One region of the Caloramator sp. CAR-1 genome, then DNA from elsewhere that is predicted to be linked to it. Evidence: riboswitches for the same ligand, from Rfam matches in the RefSeq annotation. Region 1 holds a riboswitch; the other holds the start of a gene.

What was found. Region 1 has a riboswitch for cobalamin ahead of Q3V94_RS01920 (DUF4430 domain-containing protein). Riboswitches for the same ligand answer to the same signal wherever they lie in the genome.
Region 2: it holds a riboswitch for cobalamin, as region 1 does, so the genes downstream of both, cobT (nicotinate-nucleotide--dimethylbenzimidazole phosphoribosyltransferase) here and Q3V94_RS01920 (DUF4430 domain-containing protein) in region 1, are expected to answer to the same signal.

Annotation. Positions count from the first base shown of each region.
Region 1 covers NZ_JAUONW010000008.1:9,373-21,883, reverse strand. Annotated here, with positions in the region: gene Q3V94_RS01955 (radical SAM protein) at 1-1, opposite strand, end outside; gene Q3V94_RS01950 (DUF362 domain-containing protein) at 143-1,285, opposite strand; gene Q3V94_RS01945 (Cof-type HAD-IIB family hydrolase) at 1,296-2,111, opposite strand; gene Q3V94_RS01940 (ECF transporter S component) at 2,124-2,804, opposite strand; gene Q3V94_RS01935 (ABC transporter ATP-binding protein) at 2,815-4,443, opposite strand; gene Q3V94_RS01930 (energy-coupling factor transporter transmembrane component T) at 4,424-5,305, opposite strand; gene Q3V94_RS01925 (DUF4430 domain-containing protein) at 5,347-7,191, opposite strand; gene Q3V94_RS01920 (DUF4430 domain-containing protein) at 7,207-7,797, opposite strand; cobalamin riboswitch at 7,883-8,056, opposite strand; gene Q3V94_RS01915 (TRM11 family methyltransferase) at 8,086-9,018, opposite strand; tRNA gene Q3V94_RS01910 (tRNA-Leu) at 9,076-9,160, opposite strand; partial or broken gene Q3V94_RS01905 (zinc ribbon domain-containing protein) at 9,327-9,458, opposite strand; gene Q3V94_RS01900 (VanW family protein) at 9,482-10,873, opposite strand; gene nth (endonuclease III) at 10,959-11,585, opposite strand; gene Q3V94_RS01890 (glycine C-acetyltransferase) at 11,630-12,511, opposite strand, start outside.
Region 2 covers NZ_JAUONW010000034.1:866-9,517, reverse strand. Annotated here, with positions in the region: partial or broken gene Q3V94_RS09595 (RNA-guided endonuclease TnpB family protein) at 1-171, shown strand, start outside; gene Q3V94_RS09590 (hypothetical protein) at 328-708, shown strand; gene Q3V94_RS09585 (hypothetical protein) at 811-1,041, shown strand; gene Q3V94_RS09580 (HD-GYP domain-containing protein) at 1,222-2,283, shown strand; gene Q3V94_RS09575 (diacylglycerol kinase family protein) at 2,292-3,188, shown strand; gene Q3V94_RS09570 (hypothetical protein) at 3,219-3,509, shown strand; cobalamin riboswitch at 3,552-3,725, shown strand; gene cobT (nicotinate-nucleotide--dimethylbenzimidazole phosphoribosyltransferase) at 3,858-4,931, shown strand; gene cobU (bifunctional adenosylcobinamide kinase/adenosylcobinamide-phosphate guanylyltransferase) at 4,940-5,476, shown strand; gene cobS (adenosylcobinamide-GDP ribazoletransferase) at 5,473-6,216, shown strand; gene Q3V94_RS09550 (histidine phosphatase family protein) at 6,201-6,797, shown strand; gene Q3V94_RS09545 (energy-coupling factor ABC transporter permease) at 6,793-7,515, shown strand; gene Q3V94_RS09540 (energy-coupling factor ABC transporter substrate-binding protein) at 7,497-7,811, shown strand; gene Q3V94_RS09535 (CbiQ family ECF transporter T component) at 7,768-8,466, shown strand; gene Q3V94_RS09530 (ECF transporter S component) at 8,479-8,652, shown strand, end outside.

The DNA.
Region 1 (12,511 bases):
TTGTAAAACCCCCTTTTCCCTTACTATTAAATACTTATTACAAATGATTAAAAAAAATTCCATATTTAATTATACACCTATTTGTTAAAATTGTATTTTTTTAGCAGTTAAATTAACATAAAAAATAGCACAACTAATTGTGCTATTTTAAAAATCTACTAATTATCTTATTTCTATGGATTTTTACTGCCTTCTGAGGGCATAACTCATGGCAACAAAAACATCTTATACAGGTTTTATAATCAACATGTGGTTTGTTATTCACCATTTTAATGGACTTTGGTGGGCACACATCATGGCATCTGTTGCATCCTATACAAACATCATATTGAAAAACTGGTCTTGGTGAAAGATAATAGGTTAAGAATTCCTCAACTCTTTTAGGAACTCTTCCTCTAAAAAAGTTAACGCTTTTTGTATTTGGGAGCTTATATTTTAATATAAAATTATTTATATTTTCACCTTCAAATTCTATGTCATCTATCCTCCCTGTGCATAAATTCCTTTCAATAGCCCTTTGAACTGTCGGAACATCTTCAGGATTTATTCCCATAACATAAGAACCAGCAACATCTAAATAATATGGATTAAAGGATGCCAATATAAGACCAGTTTTTTTAGGCACTCCTGCAGTTGGTCCATCCCCCTCCATTCCAACAATACCATCGATTATAGAAAAATGAGGCTTTACTGTCTCACAAATATCTACAAGCAAATTTGAAAAGTCTTTTATATCTGGCATTTTTAAATGATATTCTGCTTTATAAATTCCGGGTATCATCCCAAATAAAACTTTTACAGCACCTGTATATAATGCCATCCCATGAGTTTTTAACTTCGAAATGGTTATAATTTTATCGCATTCAAAGGGTGGTTTAATCATGTTTAATTTTTTTATCATACAATTTTCAGGAGTTAAAAAATCTTCTGTTCGGCAGTCATAATTTAATTTTGAACCGGAATTTTTAGCTGCCTCTTCAATGCCACAAACTTTATAAAGGGATTTCAAAACCTTTTCGTTATATGGTCCTCCTGGACTATCCCCGATTATAACATCGCAGCCATAATCCACTAATTTTTTTGCCACAGCTTCAACTACCATAGGATGGGTTGTTGCGGCATCATCTGGATGTTTTTTCATAACAAGATTAATCTTTAAAAAAACTTTATCATTTTTATTTACAACTTTGCCTATCCCACCAGCCATATCAAAAATTTTATCAATTGCACTATAAACCTCTTCTCTATTATAATTTTCACACTTTGATAAAAATACCTTTTCCATAATGACCCCCTTATAATATATAATTTTCAATAAATTTTGCTATACCATCATTGTCATTAGAATCTATTATCAAATCTGCAATATTCTTTAATTCTTCGGTTGCATTACCCATAGCAATCCCAAGCCCTGCGTATTCTACCATTGATATATCGTTTTCATTATCACCAATACAGATTACTTCATCGCTTTTTAAATTATAATAATCAGCTAGTATTTTAACAGCATTACCCTTTGATGTGTTCTCCGCCATAATTTCAAAATTATTATCAAAAGAAGAAAAAACAGAAACATCCATGTTGTTTTTTATATGTTCTTTAAGTTTAAAAAGTTTATCCAATTCATCTGACATAACAACGATTTTAAGAATGTCATTTTCTTGGATTACATCATATAAATCTTTAACTATTTCAACTTTAACCCTTTCATTCTCCGGAATTTGCTGATTCCATAAGGTATAATTTTTTGATGAATAAATTAATTTTGTAGAGTAAATGGTATCTTCAGTAAAGACATGAGGAATAAATCCTTCATTTTCTGCAAGCTTAATTATTTCCTTTGCCTTTTCCTTTTGTAAGCATTTTTTATATATAATTCTATCTTCATCCTTTTCTCTAATATAGGCACCATTTGAAGCAATAATAGGAGCTTTAGTCCCAATTAGCTTTGCATAAAATAAAGCCGAAGTAAAAATTCTTCCTGTGCATACTACAAGCTTAATACCTTTTTGGTCAGCCTTTTTTAAAGCCATCTTAGTGCGTTCTGTTATCTCCTTATTACTATTTAACAATGTCCCATCCATATCCATTGCAATCATCTTATATCTCATTTTATTGCCTCCTCAGTCAATATATTCCACCTCGAATCTTTTAATGAATCTATCTAATATTTTAACAAATTTATTTGAAAATAATATGCTAAATATTATGTTGCCAATAGCATGCATAGAATCAAATACTAAGCTGCTTGCTACACCAAGTAAAACCGCATTAATGGTTAATGGGCGAATAAACCCCACAACAAACCACATATCCAATATTATTCCATAAATAAACCCCCACAAGCCACAAAAAATCGTAAATATTACTATGTTGTAGTTACTTATAAGTTTTCTTAAAACTCCAAAAAATACTCCGCACAACCCCCATCCAAGCATTTGCCATAAAGTCCATGGACCATGCCCTAAAAAAAAGTTTGATATAAAAGCAGATAATACACCTACAATAAATCCCTCAACGGAACCTAAAGTATAGCCCGACACTGCCACAATAAAAGTAGTAGGTTGAACATTAGGAACACCCGCAAAGGGAATTCTAAAAACACCTCCCATTGCAGCCATAGTTGATATTACTGCTAATTTTTTTGAATCTATGCCCTTAAATTCAAACAATAAGAAAAAGTAAATAATAATTAAAACAGCCGATATTGTTATCATAGAATTTAAACCGATATTAAAATAAGTCAAAATTATAATTAAAGCTATAAAAATAACAAAAAATAGTCCATTTATTAACTTTTTCATATTATCACCATCAATAATTAGTTATCCTTTTTAGTATTTCTATGCCTTCCTTTGAATTAACGACTTTTATTTTATCTTTAAAAATTCTTGAAATCTGTGGAGAATAATATATAGCATCGCAAAGTATATCTAAGGTTTTCCCATGAGCAACAATTTCACCTTGGTGCATTATCATAGTTGAATCGCAAAAATCACCAACAAAATCACTGTCATGGGTTATTATTATAACTGATTTACCTAAAGAGGCATATTCCTTTATAAAATTTCCTATTTCTATTTTATGATAAATATCTATTCCTCTGGTTGGTTCATCTAAGATTAAAATATCCGGTTTTGTTACAACAGTGCATGCTATAGCAAGCCTTTGCTTCTGCCCTCCGCTTAAATCCCGAGGATTTTTATCCATTATTCCATATAAATCAAATTTTTTCAATAATTCTATTACTTTTTCCCTATCAAAGTCACCAATATTTCTCAAACTATAAGAAGCTTCATCAAACACTGTATCTCTGCCAAAATAAAGTGTTGGATTTTGGGCCAAGTATCCGATGCTTTTTACTCTTTCAACATCATTTAATCTTTCTATTTCCTTACCATTTAAAATGATTTTACCTTTAAATTTCTTTATTAACCCAACTAATATTTTTGATAAAGTTGTTTTCCCTGCTCCATTATGCCCCATTATACCTAATACTTCACCTTTATGTAGATTAAAATTTATATTTTTTAGGATAGGTCTATTTGGACTATACTCAAAATATAAATCCTCTACCTTTAAAATTTCATCTTTAAAACTTTTTATATTACTGTCTCTTTTATTAGGGACATTTTTATTAGCTATTATTTTTTTGGCTTCTTTTATATTTAACGGAACAGCTTTAAAACCAGCTTCTTTAAAAATAATCGACACTTTAGGCAAAAAATTAATTTTCTCTATATAAATATTAATTTCATCTTTGCCAATCTCATTAATTATTCTTCCATCTTGCATAATCAATATTTTGTCAGCCATATCAAAGCTTTTATCCAGCCTTTGTTCAACTAAAATTATTGTCTTACCCATATCCTTATTTAATTTGTTTATAGCATTTAAAATTTCATCAGCAGAAATTGGATCAAGTTGAGATGTTGGTTCGTCTAATAAAATCACCTCTGGATCCATGGCTACTACTGAAGCTATTTCTACCTTTTGCCTTTCCCCACCTGAAATATTATTTATTGATTTTTCCTTTATAAAGTCCAAATTAAATAGGTTACTAACCTCTGCTATATTTTTTTTCATGCGTGTTATGTCCATATTCAAATTTTCCATTCCAAAAGCTATTTCTCTTTCTATCGTGTTATAAACGCTTTGTTTCTCTGGATCTTGAAAAATGAATCCAACAGTTTCAAATAGCTCTTTTTTTGATATATCTTTTATATTCTTATTTTTTACAAGGACTTGCCCCTTAATCTTCCCCCCATAAAAATTTGGAATAAGCCCATTTATTGTTCTTAATATCGTTGACTTACCACATCCTGAAGGCCCTACAATCAATACAAAATCCCCTTCATTTATAGTCAAATTTATATTTTCAAGGGCCGGTCTTGAAGTTTCGGGATAATAATAAGTAAGATCCTTAATTTTTATCATTTCCATTAATCCACCACCAATTTACAAATACTATTGAATAAAAAACAAATAAAATTATTATTTCATATACTGTAATTTTTTTTAAAGGACTATCGATTTGGGGAAAAAATTTAAAAGAATTTAAACCTAATATTAACTGCCCTATTAAGAATCCAATTGAAATAGTGCACATTAAAATTATAACATAATCTCTAAAATTGAAATTTTGATTTTTAAAACTACTTCTTTTTGTTGAACCATATCCTCTTGAATACATCGCCTCTGCCAATTCTATCGAGTCCTCAAGGGAAGATAAAAACAAAATATTTACTACTTCACCATAGGATTTTATTCGTTTATAAAGATTTCCTTCAAATGTATTTCCCCTAATAAACTCAATTTCTTTAATATTATTTATTTGATTTATTAAACTAAAGCTCAGTCTATACACTAGGCTCATGACCAGTGAAGATTTACCAAATATTTTTGATATGATACTAAAGGCATCATCTGGATTTATTATTAAATTTCCAAAAGCAAATGTCATCATTATTGCAATAAGTCTTGATGCCATAAACAAGGAATAATAAAAAGATTCTAAAGTTATGTAAAAGTCCCCGATAATAAATATCTGTGTCTCTCCATTCTTGTTTATCAATAAATTAAAAATAATAATTATAAGTGCAATAAAAACTGAAAACCTAAAAAAAGCAAAAACTTCTTTATGTATCTCGTTAACTTTAGCAAGTAAAATTAGTGAAATTAAAATAATCGCCAAAATTAAAATATTATTTATCATAAGAAATGCTATAATATAAGTCAAAATTAAAATTATATTTGTTAATGTATTAAATCTTTGAATGAATTTATCCCTTGAAAAATTCAACATAGTTATCACCTTTTAAATAAGATGGGTGGAAAAACCACCCATCATTTAATTTCAATATATTTGCTTTCACTTCTAATATACATCGGCTTACCGTCGATATTTTTTTCTGCATAAACTTTATATATCCCTGCTTGATCTAAAACTATAGTTGCTATTCCCTCCTCATTTGTGTTAATCCTATTTTCTCCAAAGCAAACTATAGCATCCTTTACAGCACTACCATTCGATGTCACTTTGACTTGGACTTGTGAGTTTAATTTTATATCGCCAAGAATTTCTATACTTAGTGGTTTTATTCCCCAATCTCCATAATAAACTAATATATTATCATTATCTTTTATTTCATAATCCGCCATTCCTGAATTTGGTTCAGCATAATTTACCATATACATCCAGCCATCCCATCCGCCAAAGGATCCACTTTTTATTTCTGCTATTTCATTTATAAATGGTGCCCCATAATCATAATTTACACTAAAACTAATATTGTTTTCTATTAATGCCCTAACTAAAGCAGCATAGGCAGATGGCTTTTCTGTGACATAGCTTTTCCCTTGAAGGTCATAAACTATTTTATTACCAGTTCTTACTTTAGCATCAAGTATGGTTTTATCGGGTGCCTCAACTCTAACTTTTGTTGTGAAACTTTTTTCTACCGGTTCAAAATTTCCTAAAACAACTTTTAACACTTTACCGTCCTTCTTTAATATTAACCTATAGTTTAAATTATTTAAATTAAAATTCTTAGAAAATTTAATTATGCCGTTGTTGCTTTTAGCAATAAGTAAATTCTTTTCACCATTTAATAAAATATTTGCTTCATCGTAATAGTTAGATTTTACAATTAAATCAAGTTGTTTAACATCCTTAAAATAAGAAGAATATAGAATATTAAAGCTAGAACTTTCTTCTCTATTTATAGCCTTATAGTAATTACCCCTCATACAAATAATATTTTTATATGCATTTTTCTTATTTACATAGCTTAATAAACTTCTTACAACTTGATTTGTAGCTATATCATCGACTTTCCCACTTTTAATATGTTTAAAACCACCAGTCTTATCCTTGTATAACAGCAATTCATTTATTATGTTTCTATTGTTAATGATATATTTTGACAAATCATCCCCTGATGATACAGCCGCCTGAAGGATCCACGCAATCGTTTCTGCAGTTTGTTGCTCTTTAGGCAATTTCTTTAAGTTATTTTTTAAATAGTTTAAAGCCTTATTAACAGATGCTGAATTTTTATTTCTGCCTGCCATTGTCAATGCTGTGATAGCCATTGCAGTAATATCTAAATCGCTTTTTCCTGAAATGACTAATGGAAATCCTCCGTCCTTATTTTGATTTTTTTCCAAATATGAAATTGCAGCGCTCCTATTGTAGCTCTCCTTTATAGTTTCTAAAGCAATAATGCTCCATATATGACCATTTAAAAAATTTTCGTTTGTTCCATTGATCATATCCTTAAATTTGCCATTAGAAAGTTGTGAGGATTTTAAAATTTCAACTAAATCTATTCCATTAAAATTTCTAGGATCATATCCTGAGGCAGTTATAGTTAAAATATGTTTTGCATAGCTTGTTGTCCAATTATATGAGAGCTCTTTTAATATATCGCTGCTTTTTAAATCGATATATCTTTTACCGTTAAATTTGATGTTATCTAATTTGTATCCTGCCATTGCAAGTGCAATTGCATCCCAGTCTTGTATGCCTTTTGTTTTTGTTTTTGTTAGTAGGTATTTCAAAGAAGAATTTAGAGCAGTCTTGGCATTGTTAAAGTTACTTTTAGAACTTGCAAGCGCATTGAAGTTTAAAGATATCATAAAAACTATAATCAATAATAAGCTTAATAATCTCTTTCCTAAATTTTTCACTTTAAAATCCCCCTTTTACGGTGTTAAATCTTTTATAGTCCATCCCTTATAATCAAAATTTAATATATTCCCATCTTTTAAGATGATATCCTTTGCGCCCACCTTTGTTTTTTTGCCATTCAAATAAATGAACCAGTCGTAGCCTAAAATACCTTTTTGAATATCTTCTTGTGTAAGTTCATTTTGAGGAATGGAGGCAATCCCATTGATTTCCTTAATAAAACCTCCAACTTCATACACCTTTGCATTTTCTTTTAATATTTGTAGAGCGTTTTTGGATGATAAGGTTTTTACCGTTTTATCAAATATTATTTCATTACCATTTTCTTTTGATATAATCAGTCTAATATTGATCTCCTTATTTTGAACTTTTTTAGTAGTAGCTTGTAATTCTTTTTTTGTATCCTGAGTTTCTTTGCTGCTTTTGTTAAATTCTTTAACAGGTAAGTTATTAGGGTCTTTGTTAGCTACATTTAACTTCTCATTGCTTTGTTGTATTGATGTTGAACTAATATTTTGTTTTGAGGTATCAATATTTTGACTTTTTACACTAGCACATGATATAAATAATAAAAGGATTAAAATTATACTTAACAGCTTTTTCATAAATTCACCCCCTTTCTTCATCAGAGGGAAAACAAAAAAGCCCGGAAAGGGCTTATTAACATAAGCTTTCCCTTCCCTCCGAAGGTTTTGCTCCTAATATACAGGCAGGTTTCCTGGCTCGTGGATCATCTTACTCCCTGGCCTTCCCAATCAGGTGACTTTTCAGGTTTCATACCCACTTACAGTAGCGGGGGCTGCAGCGGATTTTCACCGCTTTCCCTTTTAACCCTTGTAGGGCACCTGTATATTTATTAAGTTTTATAGTATTAATTATATCACTAGATACAATTAATAACAATATTCATTTAATTCTGCTAGCGTTATAAATCTTATAAATTTTGCCTTTCTTAGTTGACACTTATCTAATATCTTAAAATTATATTTTTCAATAGAATCCTTCATATCCTCTAAAGTTACAAATACTGCTCTTTTTGCTAATCTTGCAGTATGTTTAATTATATCCTCTTGTATTTTTTTAGTAGTTACCGATAAGACACCATACGGTAGATCAACTATAGCTGCGTCAAAATGTTCATTTATATCTTTAATATCACTTCTTTTTATAGCAACAGGATAATTAAAGAAATTAAGATTTTCTCTTGCTCCCTTTACAACTTTATAATTTATATCATAGCCTTTAATATCTATTCCCATCGACAATGCCTCTAAAACCACTGTCCCAATTCCGCAACAGGGATCAACTACTTTTAAATTTAGATTTTTGCCAACTGCTATATTAACCAATGCTCTTGAAACCCTTGAAGTTAAAGAATTACAATATTGAACTGGTTTTTTATCATGTATATGCCAAACACCTTCATTTCTAAGCAATTGTCCTACTATCCATTTATTCTCAAAATCTATAACGCCGACTTTAATTAAGGGATCATGAATAGCTACTTTGCCTTTAATAGCACTACCAATAATGCTTTCGACAAAATGCTTTTTATTTAAATCCATTCTTTCAAATAAACTTATATATTGAACCTTATAATTATCATAACTTAGCTCCATAGTTTTAATTTTTTCAGCTAAGTTTTTGATGTCACAATCCTCAGCATCAATTTTAATACTATATTTAACATAGGGACTTCTATTTACATCTACATAATCTTCATAAAAAAAATATTTTTCCTTTAAATCTATTCCAAAAAGATGTCTAATTTCCATTTTGCAAAGTTCCTTTTCTCCATCCGGAAAGTTAACATAGTAAAAATACATATCTTCACCAACCCTAAATTATTTATAAAAACAAATCCACCTTAAAGGTGGATAATGTGGTGCGGGCGAAGGGACTTGAACCCATACGCTCAAAGGCCCTAGATCCTGAATCTAGTGCGTCTGCCAGTTCCGCCACGCCCGCATATTTCTAATAAAATTCTATCATCATTTATTTTAATTGTCTATATATTTAATCATTGTGATTGAACCTCCCACGACTAAAGTCGCGGGATTCCTGCTTCATCGACCTCGTAACCTACTATCTCCACAGGCGTTAATTCGGGTAGTCCCTACCCTACTGTTTTTACTTATGCTATACCTAATATCCTCTTTCCTTCTTTTAATATATTTTTACTTGCATTTACATCTCTATCGTGGACTGTCCTACATATTGGACATTCCCACTCCCTTACGTTTAAGTCTTTTACTTCTTCATTTCTTGTTAAACAGCACATTATTCCATCTAAAAATCAATTACATCTTCTACTTTCTCCTCTAAAGTATTTTGGGATATGACTTTTTTTGTTCCAATTCTAACCTTCCCCTTTGCTGGCTTATAGTAATCCTTAGATAACAACTCTTTTTTTATTAAAATACCATCTTTATATATTTTTCTATAAGTTACAGACTTTACCCCATCGATTGGCTTTGCTTCAACTATCTTTTGGCCCTCAGGCAATGTTGGATCTTTTATATATTCTGTAGTTGTTGGAATTCTTTCTATTATTTCACTTTCTATTACTACTTTTATATTTGGGTTTTCATTAGCCCCATAAAAAATTACATTTACATAAGAGTTAGATACCCATGCCTTTATATATATAGGTGCATTACTGGTATTCTTAAACTTAAAATCTATTGAAGTGCCTGAAATAGTAGCATCGCGCCCTGGAGGAACATAGGAAACTTTAAGCCCATGGGGGCGTCTCTCAATTATATCGAAATTAGCTAATAATGCTGCATTGTAAACTGTTGTAGTAACCTGACATATACCACCTGCAAGTCCAGGAACCAATGTCCCATTTATTATCACTGGAGCTTCTTTGTATCCTTTTGAAGCTACCCTTGGGCCTAAAACCTTATTCATTGAAAAAATTTCGCCAGGCATAACCACAGTGCCGTCCAAACTTTGAGCAGCTATTTTTAAATTACCAGTTCTATTAACATCTGAAGGATTGAATTTTGTTGAAAAAACTGATATCTTTTCTTTTATTTTTTCTAAATCTGAAGATTTTATCTTAGCTTGAACTTTTAAAGTTGGAATATGAATTTCTTTGTTTTCTTTATTTTGAATAGCATCTACTATGAGGCTTTTTAAATTTTCTTCATCAACTTTAATGCCATTTTCTTCTTTTGTAATAACAAAATTCTGACCTACTAACTTAATTGTTGCATCTTTAAAGGGCTTATTTATTTCTCGGGAAATCTTTTGAACAATTTTGTCTACGTTAGTTTTATCATAACTTAAATCTAATGTAATATTTACACTTGAATTTAACAATTTGATTCTTTCGATAGTTTGTCTAAAAATATTACCTTCTTTTCCAATTAATAAAGCCTTATCCACAGCTTCTTCGATATTATATCTTACATTTAAATCCTTAAAGGTTGTTTTGAATATCCTATCTTGATAAGTAAATTTAATAGTTTTTTCTTGTAATGGCTTATTAAATTTTTCATCTAAAAGACCTATTGCTTCCTCCTTTGTCATTTCACCAACATTTTCATTGTTAATATAAATGCCTTTAAATATTTTATTGTTATTAGCACTTGTTTTTAAAAAAGCCGACACAGCTGGAACAGAAATTAAAATCAAGATAAATACAATAAGTGCTGCCTTAGCGCCTTTATTCATAAAAGATCCTCCTAAGAAATTTTTAAGCTAAATTAGTTTATTCTACAAAAAAGATAATTTTCCTTCTAAATTAAAAATATATTTTTTATTTATTTTCTGCGAAATATTTACAAAAATCTCTTAATTTACACAAGTCACATTTAGGGTTCCTAGCAGTGCAAATTTTTCTTCCATGCCAGATAAGCCAATGGTGTGCTCTAGACCAATAACTCTTTGGGATATTCTCCATTAGTTGTTTTTCCGTCTGCAAAACATCTTTAGCATTTGCAAGGCCTAATCTGTTTGCTACTCTAAACACATGTGTATCAACAGCAATTGCATCCTTCCCAAAGGCATTTGAAAGGACAACATTAGCAGTTTTTCTCCCAACCCCAGGCAGTTTTATTAAATCTTCCATTTTATTGGGAACATTTCCATTAAACTGTTCAACTATAATTTTACTAGCTTCAATAATATTTTTTGCCTTTGTCTTATAAAGTCCACATATTTTTATATAACCTTCTAATTCCTGTGGAGTTAATTTTGCAATATCATGGGGTTTATTATAATCCTTAAAAAGCTCAGCTGTAGCTTTATTAACAGTTTCATCAGTAGTTTGTGCCGATAGTATTGTAGCTATTAGAAGTTCGTAGGGTGTTGTATAATTCAAAGCACATCCCAAATTTCCATATTCCTGTTCTAATATTTTAATTATATCCAAAGAATTATTCATATTTTCACCCCTAAATAATAATATAAAAAGGGCTTAAAGCCCTTTTATATTATACCCATTCTCTTTCCTACCTTTTCATAAATAGCAACTGCTTCATCGAGCATATCCTTAGTATGTGCTGCAGTAACAATATTTCTAACCCTTGCTTTTCCTCTTGGAACTGTAGGATAAGCAATACCTTGAGCAAAAAGTCCTTCTTTAAATAATTCATCGCTAAATTGCATTGCCTTTGCTTCATCACCAATTATTACTGGTGTAATTGGTGTCTCGCTCTTTCCTAAGTCAAATCCTAATGCAGAAAGCTTTTCTTTAAAGTATTTTGCATTATCCCAAAGTCTATCAACAAGCTCACTGCTTTCTGATAAAATTTCGATTGCTTTTAATGCAGCAGCTGCTGCCCCTGGAGTCATTGCAGTTGAGAAAAGGAATGGTCTTCCTCTATGTTTTAACCAATCAATTAATTCCTTTGATCCTGCAACGTATCCGCCAACAACTCCTATCGCCTTTGATAAAGTTCCAACCTGAACATCAACCCTTCCATATAACCCAAAGTGTGAAATAGAACCGCTACCATTCTTTCCTAATACACCTGAAGCATGAGCATCATCTACATAAACAAAGGCATCAAATTCTTCAGCGATTTCAACTATTTCAGGTAGCCTTGCTATATCTCCATCCATAGAGAATACTCCGTCAGTTACAATCATAAATTTCTTATACTGGCCACTTTCATAGGCTTCCTTTAAAGTTTTTCTTAAATCATCCATATCGTTATGTTTATATCTTAGAATTTTAGCTCCTGATAATCTACAACCATCTATAATGCTTGCGTGATTTAGTTCGTCGGATAGAATTGCATCCTCTTTTGTCATTAGAGCACTAACTGTTCCCATATTGCAGTTAAATCCTGATTGAAATACTATAAC
Region 2 (8,652 bases), on a different contig from region 1:
TTTTATCCATCAAGTCAAATATGTAATGAATGTGGTTATAAAAATGAAAAAGTAAAAGACTTAAACGTAAGGGAGTGGGAATGTCCAATATGTAGGAAAGTTCACGATAGAGATGTAAATGCAAGTAAAAATATATTAAAAGAAGGAAAGAGGATATTAGGCATAGCATAAGTAAAAACAGTAGGGTAGGGACTACCCGAATTAACGCCTGTGGAGATAGTAGGTTACGAGGTCGATGAAGCAGGAATCCTGCGACTTTAGTCGTGGGAGGTTCAAGTAGAAAGTGCAAATGAATATGGTTTAATTTTCGAAAAAGAATATGAAAGTATGGATGTAAAAATAAAAAATGTATTGCGCGAAGGACTAACTTTTAGTTATGAGTATGATTTTGGTGACACAACGCATATTACAATAAAGGTTTTAGGCAAGCAAAAGGGATATCAGCTCAGTAGAATTGAGATAATGGCAAGAAATAATCCAAAAGAATATAAATGTTCTAAGTGTGGAAATAAAGCACGATTTTACTGCTATGAATGTAGCAATTACTATTGTGAAGAATGTATTGAAAACGATAGAAGCAATTGTTATCATGAAATAATTTATGAAATAATTGAAGGCCAGAATTCACCAAGATGTGGAGTATGTGGATATGTTTATAATGAAAAGGGAGAGGACGAATATTTACCTAAAATAAAAAGCCTTTTCTGAACAATATAAATCCTTCATACTTACTCCATCATTCTTAATGGTTCTTTTCAACCCCTGAAAACTATGATATAATTAAATCACTTTCTTTTCAGAGGTGTTGATATGGAAAACGAAATTCTTTTAAAAGCCATTGAAAAACTGCTTGATGAAAAACTTAATGAAAAACTTAAGCCTATTTATCAAGAACTAAATTCAATTAATTCAAAACTTGATTCTATTGAATCAACTCAACAAACCATCCTTAATTTCATCTCAGAAATTGATAAAGAATTTTACAAAGTTGAAGAAACTTATAAGTTCATGAACGATTTGAAGAAAGTCCTTAATCAATAGGCCTCTTTGTAGGTCTTATTTTTTTGTTTCTATGTCAAAAAAAGTTTTACATAGGATATGAAACGGCTACCTATTCCATTTTTTATGCCTAAAACATCAAATTTTGTTGAAACATTGCAAATTTTAGTATAAAATTTTGAATTGTGGAGAATAGAATTTAACATTGGAAGTAGGTGGACTATGAAACTTACCAGCATCTTTAGTGTAAGCCCAGGTGATGTGCTATCCCAAACCATCATAGACGCTAAGGGGAATGTTTTATTAAGGGAAGGCGTAGTTTTAACACAAAAGTATATAAATAAGCTAATGGATTTAGGTATTTTGTATGTTTACATAAAGGACAAGAATTTATCAGATATACCAGGTCAGGATTTGCATTTTTTAGAAATTAAAACACAGGCAGTAAAAGCCCTTAACAAGGTTTATTCAAGGGTGCATAATGTTAATAATGGAGATTTTAAGGAAACATTAAAGACAATAAATGAGCTTGTGGAATATCTGATAGACAATAAAGAAGTTAATTTTATGTATTTAACTGAGTTAAAGACCTATGATAACTATACTTTTGTTCATTCTTTAAATTCATGTGTTGTTTCCTTGTTTTTAGGAGTTCAAATGGCTTATTCTAAGGCAATGCTAATAGATTTAGGAGCAGGGACGCTTCTTCATGATATAGGAAAAATGAAGATTCCCCAAAGCATTTTAAACAAAAATGGTAAGTTAACTGAAGAAGAATACGATGTAATGAAGACGCATCCTGAAATAGGCTATGAAATGATTAAAAGTATGAATAGCATTAATGAAAGAGGAAAAAGTATAGTATTAGAACACCACGAAAGATATGATGGAAAGGGCTATCCTTATGGGCTTAAAGGAAATGAAATATCAAAGTATGCAAGGATAGCCTGTGTTAGTGATGTTTATGATGCTCTAATTAGTGATAGAATATATAGAAGGGCCTTTCCCCCAAATGAGGCCTATGAGTTTATATTAGCTTCCTCTGGAACGTTTTTTGATCCGGAAATTGTTGACCTTTTTAGAAATCATTTTTGTGTATATCCATTAGGAATTGAAGTTAAGCTTTCAAATGGATGCCATGCCTATGTAATTGGACAAAATAAGGGTTTCCCCGACAGACCAAGGGTAAGAATATTTAAAAATGAAGAAGGCAAAGAAATAGAACCCTATGATGTTAATTTGGTGGAGAAAATTAATGTTTGTATAGAAAACATAATTTTTTAGGTGATTTTATGAGTATATTATTTATTGTTAACCCAAAGGCAGGCAATGGAAAGGCATTAAAAGTATTTGAGAAAATCAAAGAAAAGATGAAATTTTTAAAAAAAGATTATGAAATTGCCTACACAAAGGGACCAGAGGATGCGATAACTATTGCCAGGGAGGCTTCGAATTCTTTTAATAAAATTGTTTCCGTAGGCGGGGATGGAACTTTAAATGAGGTTGTCAACGGAATAGCAGGAAGTAGGGCTATCCTTGGAGTTATCCCTGCGGGAACAGGAAATGATTTTGCAAAGACAATTTATCCAAGCCTTAACATAGATGATATTCTTAAGACTATTATTGATGGAGAAGTTAAGAGTATAGATATAGGAAAATGCAATAATAAATATTTTATTAACATAGCAAGTGCAGGTATTGATGCAGAGATTGCCCATAGGGTTCAGAGAATAAAAAAATCTGTTCCAGGAAAAACTGTTTATTTAAATGCCCTATTTAAAACTTTAGCAAGTTATAAAGGGATAGATTTTAACATAAAACTCGATGATGTTTCTTTTAAGGCTAATACTCTTTTGATTACCGCCTCCAATGGCAAATATTACGGAGGCGGAATGATTCCAACACCAGATGCGGATATTAGGGATGGGTATTTTGATGTGTGTCACATAAAAAATTTAAATAAGCTAAAAATAATTGCTATTTTATATAAATTCATAAAGGGTAATCATACAAGTTTAAAGGAAGTAACAATATTTAAAACAAAAAGATTAACTATTAAGGCGGATAAAAAATTTTTTATTAATATAGATGGAGAAACTTTAGAGACTAATGAAGCAAATTTAGAGCTTTATAAAGATTTTATTAATATTGTTTTACCCAAGAATAAAGATGAATCTTTTGAAATATAAATGTAAAAGAGCAAGTTTTGGTTTGATTATATGGAAAAGATTATAATAATCGCCATCTTTACAGAGGCCATATGGGAAACTTTAAAGATGATAAAAAAGGATAAGTATTTTAATATCGACAGGATAGGAGCTATTTTAGTTTCAGTTTTTATGTGCATTATTTTTGACTTTGATATTTTTTCTACTTATCTTGGATTGACAAAAATAAATTATATAGGCAATATTCTTACGGGTATTTTAGTGAGCAGAGGTTCAAACTTTGTTCATGATATATTAGGGACGGTTTCAAGCATGTATCAGTCAAGAAAAACAGCAATTTAAATATTGAAATTTTCAGAAAAGTAGACTATAATAAAATTAAAAGTGAATATTTCAGTCAAGGGTGCTCTTAGGAGCTTAAAAGGGAAAGCGGTGAAAATCCGCTGCAGCCCCCGCTACTGTATACGGCGACAAATCCAATACCCACTGGGAAACTGGGAAGGGTTGGAGGAGGAGGACCCGTGAGCCAGGAGACCTGCCTTTGATGTTGGCTAATCCTTCGGAGGGAAGGGAATGGCGTAGTTAAATACAAGTATTTATATGAAGTTAAGCCTACCCTTTGGTAGGCTTTTTTATGTATAAAAGCTCCCAACGAAGGTTGGGAGCATTTTTTTAGAAAAGGAGGATAACATGAAACTTTTAAAAACAACTCTTGATAATATCAAACCTCTTGATAAGGATGCAGTTGAGATGGCGTGGAAGCACATTGACAATTTAACAAAGCCTATTGGTAGCTTGGGGATATTAGAAGAAATAGGAGCTAGATTTGCAGGGATTACGGGTAAACTTCACAATAAGGTAAAAAAGAAAAATATAGTTATAATGGCTGCAGATAATGGTGTTGTTGAAGAAGGTGTAAGTTGTGCTCCAAAATTTATTACTAAAGTAGTTACAGAAAATTTTACAAGAGGAATAACTGGTGTATGTGTTTTAGCAAAACAGGCGGGTGCAGACCTTACAATAGTAGATATAGGTGTAGATGCTGACTTTAACAATCCTAAAATATTAAACAAAAAAATAGCTTATGGAACAAAAAATATTGCAAAAGAAGCTGCTATGAGCTATGAGGATGCTATAAGAGCTGTTGAAGTTGGGATTGAAGTAGTAGACAAGCTAGTTATGGATGGTGTTGATCTTCTTGGGACAGGTGAAATGGGGATAGGCAATACTACAACTTCTGCTGCAGTTCTGTGTGCTTTATCAGGTTTGTCTCCGGATATTGTAGTAGGTAAAGGGGCAGGTCTTACTGATGAGCAGCATAAAAATAAAATTAATGTTGTTAAGAAGGCCCTTGAAACAAATAAACCTGATAGAAATGATCCTATTGATGTTATTTCAAAGGTTGGAGGATTTGATATTGCTGGATTAACAGGTTGTTTCCTGGCTGCAGCAAAAAACAGAGTTCCTATAGTAATTGATGGTTTTATTTCATCAGCAGCTGCACTTTGTGCTGTAAGGTTAAACCCTTTAGTTAAGGATTACATATTTCCATCCCATCTTTCAGCAGAGCCGGGAGCAGTATATATGATGAAGGAATTAGGTTTAGAGCCGATGATCAATTTAAAGATGAGGCTTGGTGAGGGCTCTGGATGTCCATTAGCCTTTATGATAATAGAGGCAGCACTTGCAATAGTCAATGAGATGGGAACTTTTGAAGAGGCAAATATTGTAAATGACTTTTTAATAGATATAAGGGAAAAGTAGGTGATATTTTGATAAGGTTAATAAGTGGAGGTGTAAGATCAGGAAAAAGCACCTTTGCAGAAAAACTTTTAGAGAATAAGAATGATGTTGTTTATATTGCTACTATGAGAGCTATTGATGATGAGATGGATGAGAGAATAAATTTACATAAAAAAAGAAGAAATGCTACTTGGAGAACCTTTGAAGGAACATATAATTTAGTTGATGCAGTTGGAAGTGAAAAATATTATTTGCTTGATTGCTTAACAAATCTTATTTCAAATATTATGTTCGATGTAACAAAAGATTTAGAAATAATTGATTATATTAAACAAAAGGAGATAGAAGATAAAGTTATGAAGGAACTTGTAGGCTTAATAAAAAGGATTCGTGAAATAGATGGTGATTTAATTATGGTGACTAATGAGGTTGGGATGTCAGTTGTTCCAGAAAATTATATTGCAAGGGTGTTTAGGGACATTCAAGGAAGGGTTAATCAGATGGCAGCCGCTATATCAGATGAAGTTTATCTTGTGTTTTTAGGTATTCCACTTAAAATAAAGTGATCAAAGCTTTTATTTTAAGTCTACAGTTTCTGACTCGGCTGCCAGTAAATATTAAAGTCGATTTTAATGAATCAACAATTAAAAAGATGACTTTTTTCTTTCCCTTTGTTGGGGCAATTATTGCGATGATAATTAATATTCCTTTTATGATAAATAAATTTAATAAAGAATTAGAGGCCTTTTTTTCCTTAGCGTTATGGATTTTTATAACTGGAGGATTACATATAGATGGTCTTTCAGATACATGTGATGGTTTTTTTTCAGGAAGGGATAAGGAAAAAATCCTTGATATAATGAAGGATAGTAGAGTAGGAACTTTTGGAGTTATTGCGATTGTCTTTGATATTTTAAGTAAATTTCTTATTTTGAAAAATTTATCGACAAAAAGCTCATTATTCGCTTTAATTTTAGCTTTGGGATGGGCAAGATTGTTTACTTCGTTTTTATTTACTTATGGTAAAAGTGCAAGAAAAGACGGACTCGGAAGTTTATTTACAGGGAGGGATAGGCAAGTTTATTTTATTTTTTCTGTGGTTATTTTTGGAATATTATCTTTTGTTTTAGCTGGTTCAAGGTTTTTTATATTGTTAATTATCGGAATTTTAAACACTCTGTTGGTAATGAGATTATCTTATAAAAAGATAGAAGGATTAACAGGAGATATTTATGGGGCTTCTATAGAATTAAATGAAATAGTTCTTCTTCTGTCATGGGTGGTGTTAGAGTGGATTTATATTTAGTGAGACATGGAGAAAGTGAAGATAATGAATTAGGTGTTTATTCAGGGAGTTCAGATTGCAATTTGTCTTTGAAGGGGATAGCAAATGTAAAGGTTTTAAAACCATATTTAAAAAAAATAAAATTTGAAAAATGTATATCTAGTCCATTAAAAAGATGCATTCAAACGGCAAATATTTTATTTACAGGACCCTTTGAGATCGATGAAAGATTAAGGGAAATAAATTTTGGTATTTTTGAGGGACTAAGTTATAATAGCATTCTTGAAAGATTTCAAAAAGAAGTTATGGAATGGAACAAGGATTTTGTAAACTATAAAATTCCAAATGGCGAAAGTTTAAAGGATTTATATATTCGCACAGAAGAATTTATAAAATCTTTAGATATGAATAATAAAAAGTTATTAATAGTTACCCATGGAGGAGTAATAAGATGTTTTTTATGTTATGTCTTTAATGATATAAATTTATTTTATAAGTTTCAAGTTGACCCAGCATCTATAACTATCATATCTATTCATGATGATTTTACATATATTAAGGCCCTTAATGTAAAATCAATTATTCCATATAGGGGGGATTAAAATGCGAAAAATTATATTTTTAACTTTGTTTTTATTATTTCAAATTTCAAGTATTGTTCATGCAATGCATATTTCAGAAGGATTTTTGCCTATAAAATGGGCGATATTTTATTTTGTTATTTCATTTCCAGTTATATTTTTAGGAATGAAAAGGGTTATAGAAATTTCAAACAAAGAAAAGGATTCAAAGCTTTTATTGGCCCTTTGTGGAGCATTTATATTTTTGCTTTCTGCTTTAAAATTACCTTCTGTTACTGGTTCATGTTCACATCCAACAGGAGTTGGACTTAGTGCTATAGTTTTTGGTCCGTTAGTTACTTCGGTTTTATCCATGTTGGTATTATTATTTCAAGCTATATTTCTGGCTCATGGAGGGTTAACAACATTAGGAGCAAATACTTTTTCTATGGGCATAGTTGGTCCTTTTGTTTCATTCTTAATTTATAAGTTTTTAAAGGATAAAAATAAAAAGCTTTCAGTGTTTTTAGCAGCTGCTCTGGGAGATTTATCAACTTATGTTATAACTTCTATTCAATTAGCTCTTGCATTTCCGTCGAATAATGGAGGGTTTTTTGCTTCATTAGTGAAATTTCTTGGTATTTTCGCATTGACTCAAATTCCTTTAGCTGTTGTTGAGGGGATATTTACTGTTATAATTTTTGATTATTTATTTGAAAATACTAGGCAAAGTTTTAAATTATGGGGGGAAAAACAGTGAAAAGAAATTGGTTGTTAGGATTAATAGCATGTTTAATAATAATAACATCATTGCTAATAGGTTCTCAAAGAGGAGATTTGGGAGGTGCTGACGATAAGGCGCAGGATGTCATATCTGAGGTTGCTCCAGATTATAAGCCATATTTTAACAGTATATTTGAGCCCCCTTCAGGTGAAATAGAAAGTTTGATTTTTGCACTTCAATCTGCCGGTGGAGCTTTCATTATTGGGTATGTTTTAGGAAGGAAGAAAAATGATAAAAGAGATAATCTTGTTTTCAAAGAACAGCAGAGCTAGAAGTATTATTCCTCAAAAAAAATTTATTTTATGCATTTTGATTATAGTATTTAATGGATGTTTTAATAGTTTTAGACAGTTTTTAATCAATTTTGTAGTTTTAATTTTTCTACATCTAAAATATGAAACGCCTATTATAAAAGTTTTAAAATATGTTTTTTCGTTAACATTATTTTATATTTTAAGCGGCATAACTTTTTTAATAGATGGAAATTTTAGCTTGTTTTATTTAATGTGTTACAGAGGATTTATAAATTCTCTTTCGATAACATTTTTTATATTTACAACTCCATTAGATGATATCCTATTTATTATGTCTAAAAATAAAGCTTTAATAGATTTAGTTGATATTGCAAAACTTATGGAAAGATTCATAATCGTGTTAGAAGATGAACTTTCAATAATGATAAAGTCAGCAAAGTCAAAGGGTGGTTTTGACTCTAATATAAAAATGATTAAAACAAGTGCAAAGATTGGAGCCTTACTTTTTAAAAATATGTTTTTTAAATGGCAAGAAATAAAAGTTTCAGTTGATTCACGTTGTTTTAATGGTAAGCTTTCATATTTCGATGTTAGTTTTAAAAAAAGTTTTTTAATTGAGATATTGATAGTTTTTATATTTATTATTAATTTAATAATTTTAGATTGCATGTAAAGGGGCGATAAGATGAAAAATGTTAAAGAATTTAATGTTAAAACAGTTACTTATATGGCGATATTAATTGCCTTATCCTTCATAGGGTCTTTAATTAAAATCCAAGGTTCAATTGCTTTTGATTCAATGCCAGGTTATTTTGCTGCAATAATTTTAGGACCCTATTTAGGTGGAATAGTAGCTTTG